Regions from separate parts of the Endozoicomonas sp. Z74 genome, predicted to be linked through region 1. Evidence: predicted binding sites of a transcription regulator. Region 1 holds the regulator's gene; each other region holds the start of a gene.
What was found. Region 1 encodes sigma-54, which starts transcription at its own class of promoters, with help from an activator protein. Its sites were predicted from a motif close to TGGCACNNNNNTTGCTNT; they were not measured.
Positions count from the first base shown of each region.

Region 2: a site for sigma-54 is predicted at 2,399-2,416, ahead of glnK (P-II family nitrogen regulator). Genes of this name have one in related genera too.
Region 3: a site for sigma-54 is predicted at 1,788-1,805, ahead of ACNRUY_RS13885 (NarK family nitrate/nitrite MFS transporter). Genes of this name have one in related genera too.

Region 1 is NZ_JBLYZI010000032.1:10,639-15,015, forward strand. It holds gene ACNRUY_RS11365 (F0F1 ATP synthase subunit B family protein) at 1-610, shown strand, start outside; gene ptsN (PTS IIA-like nitrogen regulatory protein PtsN) at 738-1,193, opposite strand; gene hpf (ribosome hibernation-promoting factor, HPF/YfiA family) at 1,269-1,580, opposite strand; gene ACNRUY_RS11380 (RNA polymerase factor sigma-54) at 1,699-3,186, opposite strand; gene dcuC (C4-dicarboxylate transporter DcuC) at 3,640-4,377, shown strand, end outside.
Region 2 is NZ_JBLYZI010000135.1:5,034-9,410, reverse strand. It holds gene ACNRUY_RS23935 (YifB family Mg chelatase-like AAA ATPase) at 1-683, opposite strand, end outside; gene ACNRUY_RS23930 (accessory factor UbiK family protein) at 760-1,161, opposite strand; gene ACNRUY_RS23925 (2OG-Fe(II) oxygenase family protein) at 1,145-2,248, opposite strand; gene glnK (P-II family nitrogen regulator) at 2,610-2,948, shown strand; gene ACNRUY_RS23915 (ammonium transporter) at 3,094-4,344, shown strand.
Region 3 is NZ_JBLYZI010000044.1:23,074-27,450, reverse strand. It holds gene ACNRUY_RS13890 (hypothetical protein) at 1-148, opposite strand, end outside; gene ACNRUY_RS13885 (NarK family nitrate/nitrite MFS transporter) at 258-1,727, opposite strand; gene nirB (nitrite reductase large subunit NirB) at 2,064-4,377, shown strand, end outside.

The DNA.
Region 1 (4,377 bases):
TGAAAGCTTGACAGTTCGTGATCCGAACCAGGTAAGTATCACTATTACTGATGCTGACGGTGAAGGGCGAGAGGTGGATTTTGTCAGTGTCCGAAACCCTGAGATGTCCGAAGAGGAATACAGGCGAAGAATGGAGGCCTTGGAGCATTTCAATGCGAAGCTTGCTTCAGCTGAGAAAGCAAGAGATGAAAAGCTGGAGGCTATCAAGGAAGATGCAAAGGCTATGCATGACAAAGGCCTGAACAGACGACAGTTTAACCTGAAAGAGTCCAGTCAGGCCCATGAGATGAGAAGTGAACATGCTCAGGCGCGTATGGAGGATGCTAATGACAGGCGGGAGAAACACCTTGAGGGTATAAGAGAAAAGCAAAGAAAAGCAGCTGAGAAAAGGGATGCTATTCGGCAAAAGGCTGCTGAACGCAAGAAGCAGGCGACCCCTGAGGTTGAGGCTCTTAAGAGTAATATAAGTGCATTAGCCGTTGAAAACATGAAGCTTGCACAGCAAAACCAGCAGGTATTGACCAAGCTTGATCAGATAGTTGAAGCCTCGGCACCTAAAAAGGGTGTTGGATCAATGCTGGCCAATATTGTTAGTTACTTTGTTGGTTGATTGGTCTAGTTGTTTCATTGAGTGTCTGCATGCTAAATCATGCGGCTCTTAGAATACTGACCTAGGTAAAAAGCCCCCACTTCAGTACTGGATTGTTGTGGGGGTTTTGCTTTGCTGTTCCCAATGCTCATGCTGGGGCAGCGGTCAAGTATTGATACAGCGCCTGCGCATCTTCAGTCGCTCGCAACTCCCCAAGCAATGACTCTGATTGAAAACGCTCCGCCAGAGCCCTGAGAATATCCAGGTGCTCCTGGTTCTCCCCTTCCGGTACAATCAGGGCAAAGACCAGATCCACTGGTTTCCGGTCCACCGCATCATAATCCACTGGCTCATCCAGCCGCATAAACAACCCGATGGGTTCCGGGCAGGCTTTGCAGCGGCAGTGGGGGATGGCAATACCATTGCCCAGGCCTGTGGTGCCCAGTCGCTCCCGGGCAATCAGTGCCTCAAACAGCTCCTTGGCATTGATGGCAGGCACTTCGCTGCTGATGCGTTCGGCAATAAATTCAAGGATTTTTTTCTTGCTGACCCCGTGCACACCGTGAAAGGTGCGCCCGGGAGTAAGGATGTGATTAATGATCATACACTCTTTATTGAAGAGACCGGATAGTGGGGCTGGTCAGACGACAAGATTCGGGTCGCTTCGGGGCGTCTTGGATTAAAGCCGCCCACTGGCTCCCTGCATCCGACCCAGCGTTTTTTCCTTGTGCTTGACCAGCTGCCGGTCAAGCCTGTCCGACAATTGGTCAATGGCGGCGTACATGTCTTCATTCTCTGCGGTGGCGTTGATATCGGCTCCACGGGTATGCAGAACCGCTTCTGCCTTGTGGACCAGCTTCTCTACACTCAGAGTCACCTGTACATTGGTGATATTGTCAAAGTGGGCGCCCAGACGTTCCAGTTTCTTGGCGACGTAGTCGTGCAGAGCTTCTGTTACCTCGACATGATGTCCACTGATGTTGACTTGCATGTAACGCTCTCCTGATCCCATTTCCAGATGTTTACCAGTGCGCGGGATTTTCGTACTGGCTGTATTATGGATTTTAACACTCTCCCTGCTGCTTGCGATGCCCTGGGGCAAAAAAACATCAGGGCACCAGTTGCTTTCGCTCATTAGAGGGTGGCAGGTTCATGGATTCGCGGTATTTGGCGATGGTCCGTCTGGCCACTTTTATCCCCTGTTCTCCCAGCAGGCTGGCAATTTTATTATCGCTCAAGGGTTTACGGGTATTTTCTTCCGCAATCAGCTTTCGAATATGGGCCCGGATGGCCGTTGATGAACACTCTCCTCCGGATGCCGTACTGACATGGCTGGAGAAAAAGTACTTCAGTTCATAGACCCCACGAGGGGTGTGCATGTATTTCTGGGTGGTCACCCGGGAGATCGTAGACTCATGCATGCCAACGGCTTCGGCGATATCGGCCAGTACCAGAGGCTTCATGGCCTCGTCACCGTGTTCCAGAAAGTCCTGCTGGTAAGCGATGATCTGACTGGCCACTTTCATCAGAGTTTCATTCCGGCTCTGAAGGTTTTTCAGGAACCATCGGGCTTCCTGAAGATGGTTTTTCATGAAGACGTTATCACGACTGCTGTTGGCCCGCTGTACCATGGAGGCGTAATTGTTGTTGATGCGCAGTTTAGGCAGAGCGTCGGAGTTCAGTTCCACCACCCAGCGGTTTTTTTCCTTGCGCACGGATATGTCAGGGACCACATACTCTGCCTCGGAAGGATCGATTACGTTGCCGGGCTTGGGCGTCAGACTCTGGATCAGGCCAAGCGCCTCGCGCAGCTGATCTTCCTTGAGCTTGGTTTTGCGCATGATCTGAGCATAATCTCTGGCCCCCAGGGCTTCAAGATGCTGCTGAATCAGTTTTTCGGCATTCTGGTAATGGGGGGTATCGTCTGGCAGTTGCTGCAGCTGAACCAGCAGGCACTCTTTCAGATCACTGCTGGCGCAGCCAATGGGGTCAAACTGCTGAATGCGGTGCTGAAGCACCTTCAGTTCTTCCAGGTCCAGTTCTTCCAGCTGGCTCTGCAGGGAGACATAGAGTTCATCCATGCTGCAGGTTAGATAGCCATCGGGATTGACCGCTTCGATAATGGCCAGGCCCAGCAGACGGTCCCGGTCGCTCATCGGGGCCATATCCAGCTGCCATTGAAGATGATCCTGAAGGGATTCCACGGTTTTGGAGCGGGAGAGGGGGTCGTATTCATCATCGCCACTGGCGGCAGGCAGGCTGGAATACACCTCGTCCCAGGCTGAGTCGACGGGCAGCTCGTTGGGAATGTTGTCTGCCCATTCCGCCATTTCCTGGGGCTGAGGCTCGATGGTGGTTTCGCTCAGATCCACCAGCTCTTCCTTGCCTCCGGAATCCGCTGCGTTGTCTGCTGTTGCGTCGGCAGCGGAATCACTGGCCTGGTTATCCTCTGCTTCCAGCATGGGATTGGATTCCAGGGCTTCCTGGATTTCATGCTGAAGGTCCAGCGTGGATAGTTGTAGCAGCCGGATGGCCTGCTGCAGCTGGGGAGTCATGGTCAGCTGCTGGCCCATCTTGAGCTGTAAAGAAGGCTTCATAGGGCAACCGTATACCTTTACTTCGTTGTCCGCTGGAGACCGTAACACCTTTTCGCCTGATTCAGCAGTCCAGTCCCAATGACTGTCAGTCAGCTTATTCAGACCGCCGGTGTCTGGTCAGTATTAGCACGGATGCTTTTGCGACCACTCTCCATGTGTGGCTGATTATAAACCCATAGTCAGGCCCGAAAAAAGTTGTATGAGCAAAAATAGAGATAAAAAAGTGTCATGAATACCCTGTTTTGGAGAGAAGACCTCAGGGAAGTTTCCGCCCGGATAACAGCGATGGGTTCTTCCTGCAGGGCGCTATCAGCGCTATCCACGGCGGAAATGAGAGTTACCCCGATAGCTTTTTTTTAAGTTGAGGCAATAACCCATTGGATTGATTTCGATCAATTACAAACGATAGTCCAAAAAATAGCCTGCCCGTCAATTTAAGATGATGGGAATCCCATGGATATTTTAATCGTTATACCAATTGTGGCGCTGGTGGTGTATGCCATCGTGAAAAATTTTAGTGCCTCGGCCTCTCTTGCCCTTGCGGGCATTGTTCTCCTGAGCGCTGCTGCTCTTATGGGGATCAAGGACATTCTGCCGGCAGACAAGGCAACCGGGTTTATGCCTTTTGATCTGTTTCAGCTGATGAACACGGTGTTCAGTTATCGGATGGCCAGTCTTGGCCTGACGATTATGGCCTGTGGGGGCTTTGCCACTTATATGTCACACATTGGTGCCTCAGAAGCGCTGGTTCGCCTTGCGGTCAAGCCGATCAGCCGTTTCCGGTCTCCTTATGTAGTGCTGGCTCTGTGCTATCTGCTCAGTGTCGTATTGCAGATGTTTGTCACCTCTGCCACCGGGCTGGGTTTGCTGCTGATGGTCACTCTATATCCGGTGTTGAGAAACATTGGTCTGAGCCCAGCTTCTGCCGTTGCTGTGATTGCCTCTCCTGCAGCGTTTGAAATCGGTGTGACCCAGGTGAATGCGAACTTTGCCGCCAGTCAGTCCGGACTGGATATTACCGAGTACTTCCTGGGATACCAGGCCTGGGTGACGGTACCTATGGCTTTGCTGGCTGCGGCACTGCACTTTTTCTGGCAGCGTCGCTGTGACCTGAAGGAAGGGTACATTGCTGCTGAGCACGTAGGTGAAGGGCTTGAATCCTCTGATGGTAAGGCGGATAAACCCGCAGCC
Region 2 (4,377 bases), on a different contig from region 1:
AGCATGGTTTTTCCGGAACCGGGGGGACCAAAGAGCAGGATGTGATGGCTTCCTGCGGCGGCGGTGATCAGAGCCCGCTTGGCCTGGTTCTGTCCCTGGACGTCAGCCAGGTCCGGATAGCGGGTATGGGTGACAGAAGTGTCGGCCTGACTGGGGGCAATCTGGATTTTGCCACTGATGTAACCACAGACTGTAGACAGGCTGCTGGCCGCAATCACCCGGGTTCCACGAACCATTGCGGCCATGGAGGCATTCTGGCTGGGAGTGATGAGCTCTCTCCCCTGCCGGTCACAGGCAGCGGAAGCTGGCAAGATAGCCCTGACCGGCCTTAGCTGGCCGGACAGGGCCAGCTCACCCAGAAATTCACGGTCTTCCAGCACCGTTGTCGGAAGTTGCCCTGAGGCAACAAGAATCCCCAGGGCAATGGGCAGATCAAAACGGCTGCCTTCCTTTGGCAGGTCGGCGGGCGCCAGATTGACCGTAATGCGACTATCGGGAAACTCAAAACCACTGTTGATCAGAGCACTTCTGACCCGGTCTTTGCTTTCACGAACGGCGGCTTCCGGGAGACCGACAATATTCAGGGCAGGCAGCCCTGCCGAAAGATGCACTTCCACCGAAACGGCAGGAGCATGAATGCCGTGACATGCCCGGGTATGAACCTGTGCCAGTCTTGATACCATCGATGATTGTTGACCGCTTACACTGCTCTGGATCAACAAAGATAGCAGGTTGACTACAAGCTGCCTGGACGATCAGCTATTCACTGGGTGATTCGTCTGTTGGAGTCAGAGAACCGCTCTCATGGCTCTGCAGGGCTTCAACGATTTTTTCCAGCTCCTCCAGTCTTTGCCGGGTATGCTTCAGCACCGCCACCTGAGTATCGAACTCCTCCCGGGTCACCAGCTCCAGACGGGAAAGAGCGCTGCTGACCAGAGCCCGGATGTTATTTTCAATATCTTCCCGGGTACGGCTTTTTTCACCACTGAGCATCTCTCCGGCCTTGCCGGCAATGGTGTTAATCAGTGTGGCTTTGTCAATCATCAGTAATGTCTGGCTGGGTGCGGTCAATAGAATCAATGCCGATGAGCATACCATAAAACTGCCATTTGCCGATGATTCCAGTCGATAGCTGATCGGGCTGCTATGGCTGCTTTCCATAAATCTGTGCCAGCCGTTCTTTAAGATATTCACCTGCGGTAACCGGTGGGTACTTGCGGGCCTCATCAGGATAAAGATCTTTTGAGTCAACCAGAGCACTCGCTGGCGGCGCCACAAAAAGGATAAGGGAATACCGTTCAGGCCAGACACTGAGAGTTTCATCCGCAAAGACTCTGTGGGGCGTGGCCACCAGGCGGTCATTACTCCAGCGGGAAAGCATGTCGGCCACATGAACCAGAACAGTGCCCGGTTTTCTTTTCAGTGACCGCCAGCGACCCTGAATGTCTCTAACCTGGAGCCCTTCTGCGTCATCCAGCAGCATCACCACTGAGAGCGTATCGAAATCGGTGTGTTCACCAAATCGTATATTTCCCCGCCGCTTTGTCTGTCCCATAGCAGGATAGTGGTTCAACCGGAAAGTGCTGTTGGCCACCTCCAGCCGGTGCTGATTGACCAGAAAACCCGCTTCAAGGGAAAGGGCTTTCTCAATCAGTGCAAGAATAGAACTGGCCGCAGCACTGGCCTCTTTCCGGTAGGCTTCCAGCTCAGCCATCAGGCCGGACTCCCTCAATGGCTCAGGCCAGTCCGATGGCTTCATGCCATTAACTATGTCCAGGGACTCAACGTAATGCTCCCGGTAACTGCTATGGGTCGTGCCATATTGCTCACTCCCCGGACCGGTGTAGCCCCGGACATAACCGGGCACCCCAAAGCGGAATTTGGCCTTTTCTGACGGAGAGTATCCATGAAAGAAACGCCGGGCCGTACGGAGTATGTTTTCTCTCACACTGTCTGAAGCCAGAGGCAGCCCACTGAAATAGGCGATACCTGTCGTGGTATAGGCGCTGAGCAGTTGCGAAGGCGCATCCGGGTCATTGACATCAATAGTGACAATCTCAGTGTTATGACGGTCTTCCAAGGGGGCTCCAGAAACGGTAATGAAAGGCATTGCGACGATCAGCAGGCCAAATAAAAAAAACCAAGCCCTGATAAGAACCTTTGCTCCCATTTCCCGAAGGGGTTCTGAGAAAGCGTTAGCCTTGTTTGCCCGAAGCCTGAAAAGGCTCTCTGGAAAAAGTGCTTTCATTCGCATGCTTCTTTTTGGTGCACGAATGCAGGGCGCGAAAGGGTTACAGTGCATCAATATAGTGCATTCACGGAATACATCTGCTTTTTGTAACCCTCTTAATGGCGGCTTATGGGCCTGGCTCTGATAACGCAAGGGGATGATCAAAGCTGGCACAATGCCTGCATAAGTGAAAACCGCAAAGAGGGTGGTCGGTTACCGGCTGTACTTAAAGAGTCACTGAATTGTTTTCCTGCCGGTTGCGCTTGTAACAGAAATGGAAATGCGTAGACTCGGGAAACTGCAGTTTATCCAGATCACCCCTCCCGGATAACGCTTTCGGTCAATACTCGCAGATAAAAATCAGCCAGGAGAATCGTCGATGAAGTTGGTATCAGCCATTATCAAGCCCTTCAAGCTTGATGACGTGCGTGAAGCACTTTCGGATATTGGTGTTCAGGGAATCACCGTCACTGAGGTCAAGGGGTTTGGGCGCCAGAAAGGGCATACCGAACTCTATCGCGGTGCTGAATATGTGGTGGACTTCCTCCCCAAGGTCAAAATTGAAGTGGCCATTGCCGACGACTTGCTGGATCAAGTCATTGAAGCGGTGTCCAATGCGGCCAATACCGGCAAGATTGGTGATGGCAAAATTTTTGTCACCGCCCTTGAGCAGGCGATCCGGATTCGTACCGGCGAAACCGGTGCAGACGCCATCTGAGCCAGCATAAACCCTTTGGCTGAACGCCACCGGATACGGTGAACATTCAGCAGTAAAAGTCACCATCAGTCTTGAGCCGTATATAAACAGCCTTGGGCTGAAGAAAAAAGATAAAAACAATTTAAATTTTACTGGGAGGGGTCCCGTGGAAGATACAACTCAGTTGTCGTATGCACTCGACACATTCTACTTTCTTATGTGCGGCGCACTGGTCATGTGGATGGCCGCTGGCTTTGCCATGCTCGAAGCTGGCCTGGTGCGCTCCAAGAACACCGTTGAAATTCTCACCAAGAATGTGGCCCTGTTTGCCATAGCCTGCACCATGTACCTGCTGTGCGGATACCAGATCATGTACCCCGGCGCTAATGAAGGCGGCATTCTGCCTATGTTTGGCACCCTGCTGGGGACAGAGAACAGCGTTGAAGCGGTGGTCGCCGGTGGTGACGACGCGCCTTATTACTCATTGCGCTCTGACTTCTTCTTCCAGGTGGTCTTTGTGGCAACCGCCATGTCCATCGTCTCCGGTGCCGTGGCTGAACGGATGAAACTCTGGGCCTTCCTGCTGTTTGCTGTCTTTATGACCGGTTTTATTTACCCGGTACAGGGTTTCTGGAAGTGGGGCGGTGGTTTCTTGAACGCAGCAGGCTTCCAGGACTTCGCCGGTTCCGGCGTGGTTCACATGGCCGGTGCCTCCGCTGCTCTGGCTGGTGTCCTGCTGCTGGGTGCCCGCAAAGGCAAATACACCAATGGGGGGGCCATCAATGCCATGCCCGGTGCCAACCTGCCTCTGGCAACCCTGGGAACCTTTATCCTGTGGCTGGGCTGGTTTGGTTTCAACGGAGGCTCGCAGCTGAAAATTGCCGACGTTGAAAACGCCAACGCCGTTGCCCAGATTTTCGTCAACACCAATGCCGGTGCCGCCGGGGGTGTCATTGCTGCCCTGATCGTAGCACGACTGCTGTTTGGCAAAGCGGATCTGACCATGGCCCTGAACGGTGCCCTGGCAGGACTGGTCGCCATCACTGCGGAACCTCTGACTCCCACCGCTCTTGGCGCAACCTTGATCGGTGCCATGGGTGGCGCCCTGGTCGTCTTCTCCATCCTGGGTCTGGACAAACTCCGCATTGACGACCCGGTAGGTGCCATTTCAGTGCACGGTGTTGTGGGTATCTGGGGTCTTCTGGCAGTTCCCCTGACCAACAGTGATGCCACAATCGGAGCACAGCTGCTGGGTATTGCCACCATCTTCGCATGGGTGTTCGCCGCTTCCCTGGTAGTCTGGGGCGTCATCAAGGTCATCATGGGACTGCGTATCTCTGAAGAAGAAGAGTACGAAGGCGCCGACCTTACAGAGTGTGGTATGGAAGCTTATCCCGAGTTTACCAGCAAGTCGTAACGACTACTGATATCAAGACAGGTTTTATTGAAT
Region 3 (4,377 bases), on a different contig from region 1:
CCAAAGCCTGCCAGAGCTCTGGATTGTCCGACTTTAAAGAGGTTATCGAGTGATCATGGTGTTTCTGATGATCCACTCCAGCCATGGCAGAAAAAGAGATCCCAACCATGCACAACCCAAGAAATGGAATAACGAGCGGTGCAATCATACTACCAGGATAAAACTGAATTCAAATGTTCCCCATACTAGCACAGCTAAGCTTCCATCTATGGGTAAGACCAGGCACATTGTAGATATTACCTGGTCAGATCAGATCCTCAGGCTACATCAATCATGGTGACACTGCCATCGGGCATCACTTCAGCCATCTGGCCTTTGGGCTCTTCCATTAACAGCAGGGCCAGAAAACCCAGTGCGGCAGTGGCGGCGATGACCATGAAAAAGGTCTGGTAATCCACCAGGGAAAGCACCGTGAGATAGAAGACAGCCCCCACATTACCATAGGCTCCGGTCATACCGGCAATCTGTCCGGTCAGCCTTCGCTTGATCAGGGGGACCACTGCAAATACGGCTCCTTCGCCAGCCTGAACAAAGAAGGAACAGGTCATGGCGGCAATAACAGCCATCACCAGGGGCCAGCTGGAATCGATAACGCTCATCACCAGGTAACCCACGGCCAACCCTGCGGTCATGATCAATAAGGTGGATTTTCGGCCAAAGCGGTCACTGATCAGGCCGCCACCGGGGCGGGACATCAGGTTCATAAAGGCATAGGCAGAGGCCACCAGGCCCGCCATCACCGGATCCAGTTGGAAGGTGTCGGCAAAAAAGAGGGGCAGCATGGACACCACGGCGAGCTCTGAGCCAAAAGTGGCAAAGTACAGCACATTCAAAACCGCAACCTGTTTGAACTTATACTGATGAATCGCCGGAACCGGGGTTGAGAAGATTTCTTTGTTGACCTGCCACACTTTCCAGCAGTCAAAGGCATACAGTAATACCAGGCTCAAGTAGATTGCGTTGACGACACCGCCAGACAACATGCTGACGCCATTGGGGGACAGCTTCCAGGCCAGCAGGGCCAGGGCCGCATACATGGGAATTTTCATCAGCAATAACAGAAAGAAGTCGTTTTTTGACGTGACTTCCATGGCTCCGATATTTTTTGGGCGGAAGTAAGTAGAGCCTTTAGGGGTGTCGGTGACATTGAAGAAGTAGATAACGCTATAACCCAGTGAAAGAAGGCCTGTTACGCCTACGGCGTAGCGCCAGCCATCTTCTCCGCCAAAGAGCAGCGCCAGACCGGGCAGGCTCATGGCCGCGGCGGCAGAACCGAAGTTGCCCCAGCCACCGTAGATGCCTTCAGCGGTTCCCAGCTGGCGGGCGGGGAACCACTCGGACACCATGCGGATGCCGATCACAAAACCGGCACCAATGGTTCCCAGCAGAAAACGGGCGATGGCCGCCTGGGTGAAGTTATCGGCCAGGGCATACATAAAGCAGGGAATGCTGCAGAGGGCCAGAAGGGCTGAGTAGGTTCTGCGGGGGCCAAACCGGTCTGTGAGCATGCCAATCAATACCCGGGCAGGAATGGTTAACGCCACATTCAGAATCAGCAATGTCTTTAATTGCTCCCGGGTCAGCCCCAGGGAGTCGGCAATAGCCAGAGCCAGTGGGGCATGGTTGAACCAGACCACAAAGCTGATAAAAAACGCAATCCAGGAAAGGTGCAGAATTTTGGTTTTCCCATTAAATGAGAGCAGGTTGAAACGGTCGGGGTTATTCATAACGGCCTATGAGTCGCTTTTTATTAGTGAACGAGAGTTTAAGCGCTTTTCAAAAGAGGGATAGCAAAGATCAGGCCAGGTGGAAAACGGTAGCGTTGCCGTTTAAAAGAAAATAAATTGCACCAAAATAACACGGGCTAAAATGCGACTGTCTTTTTTTGGTGCGCTCTTCGGGCTGGCATCTGTCAATTAACGGCCTTATTCATCCTTTTTACCTTTAACGGTTATACGTATTGGGTTGGCATAACACCTGCTAACAACACCTGCCAAGAGTACGGCATAAGAGTGGGTACTCAACTTAATGCATTGATCTTCCAGAAAGAAGGATGGGCCGGAATGAGCAGGAAACCAACCCTGGTAGTCGTCGGTAACGGTATGGTAGGCCACAGCTTTATGGAGAAGCTGGTGGCTGCAGGTGGACTGGAGCAATACCAGGTGGTTGTTTTTGGTGAGGAGTGCCGGCCTGCTTATGACCGGGTTCATCTTTCCGAGTATTTCAGTGGCCGTACGGCGGATGAGCTTTCCATGGTACCCGACGGCTTTTATCAGCAGCAGGGAATTGACCTGATTCTCAATGAGAAGGTCGTGGCCATTGACCGGGAAAATCAGCAATTAACCACGGATAAAAAAAGAACGGTTGATTATCAGCGACTGGTGCTGGCCACGGGCTCCTATCCTTTTGTGCCACCCGTTCCGGGACATGAAAGAGAGAATTGTTTTGTCTATCGCACCATTGAAGACCTGGAGGCGATTACCGCTGCGGCCCAAAACAGTAAAGCAGGGGCCGTTGTCGGTGGAGGTCTGCTCGGTCTGGAAGCTGCCAAGGCATTAAAAGATCTGGGGCTTGAAACCCATGTGGTTGAATTCGCCCCCCGGCTGATGGCCGTTCAGGTGGATGATGGCGGTGGGGCCATGCTCCGGAAAAAAATAGAAGCCCTGGGCGTGCAGATTCATACCGGGAAAAATACCCGGTTAATTACCGATGGCGAAGAAGCGGTTCATCAGATGCAGTTTGCTGACGGTGAGGTGCTCAATACCGATATTATTCTGTTTTCCGCCGGTATCCGACCCAGAGATGAACTGGCCAGACAATCCGGACTGTCGGTTGGGGAGCGTGGCGGCATAGAGATCAACAATTATTGCCAGACGTCGGATGCCGCTATTTATGCCATTGGAGAGTGTGCTTTGTGGCAAAACCGGATATTTGGCCTGGTGGCTCCGGGTTATCAAATGGCTCAGGTGGCTGTGGACCATTTAACCGGTGTCGTTGACACTGAGTTTACCGGCGCGGATATGAGTACCAAGCTGAAACTGATGGGAGTCGATGTGGCGAGCATCGGGGATGCCCATGGTCATACCGGGGGATCACTCAGCTATCAGTTTATCGATGAAGAGCATCAGGTGTATAAAAAACTGGTGGTGTCCAAAACCAAAAAGAAGGTGTTGGGTGCAGTCCTGGTAGGGGAGGCAGAAGACTATGGCACACTGCTGCAGATGATGCTCAATGGCATCGCTCCGCCAGACAACCCCTCTGAATTGATTTTGCCTTTAACCGAAGGCTCATCCTCTTCAGGGCTAGGGGTGGCGGCGCTGCCGGACACTGCACAGATCTGTTCCTGTTTTAATGTCAGCAAAGGCGACCTGGTGGGGGCTGTGGCCGGTGGGTGCCAGGACATTGCCTCACTGAAGGCTGAAACCAGTGCCGGAACAGGCTGCGGGGGGTGTGCCCAGCTGGTGAAGCAAGTGCTCGATCATGAGCTCACCCAGTTGGGGGTGGAAGTCAAAAAAGACATCTGTGAACACTTCCCACACTCCCGTCAGGAACTCTATCACCTGGTTCGGGTTGGGAAGTTGCGCTCTTTTGATGAGGTGGTGGAGAAGCACGGTCGGGGCATGGGGTGTGATATCTGTAAACCCACCATTGGCTCGATTCTGGCGTCCTGCTGGAATGATTACATCCTCAAGTCAGAACACGCCCCCTTGCAGGATACCAACGACTACTTCCTTGGCAATCTGCAAAAAGACGGCACTTACTCAATTGTGCCCAGGGTGCCGGGGGGCGAAATCACGCCAGATAAACTCATTGTTATTGGTGAAGTGGCGAAAGAATTTAACCTTTATACCAAAATCACCGGTGGCCAGAGGATTGACCTGTTTGGTGCCCAGGTCAATGAACTACCCGGAATCTGGAAGCGCCTGGTGGATGCCGGTTTTGAAACGGGCCATGCCTATGGGAAATCACTTCGGACCGTGAAATCCTGTGTGGGCAGTACCTGGTGCCGCTATGGCGTCCTGGACAGTACCAGTATGGCCATCGCCATCGAAAACCGCTATCGGGGCGTCCGTTCTCCTCACAAGATCAAAATGGCGGTATCCGGTTGTACCCGTGAGTGCGCCGAGGCCCAGAGTAAAGATGTGGGTGTGATTGCCACGGAAACGGGCTGGAATCTTTATGTAGGTGGCAATGGTGGTATGAAACCCCGTCATGCCGACCTGTTTGCCACCGGCCTCGATGACGAAACCCTGGTGAAATACATTGATCGTTTCCTGATGTTCTATATACGAACCGCAGACCGCCTGCAAAGAACCTCCGTCTGGCTGGATAACCTGGAAGGGGGGCTGGATTATCTGAAGGCAGTCATTATTGAAG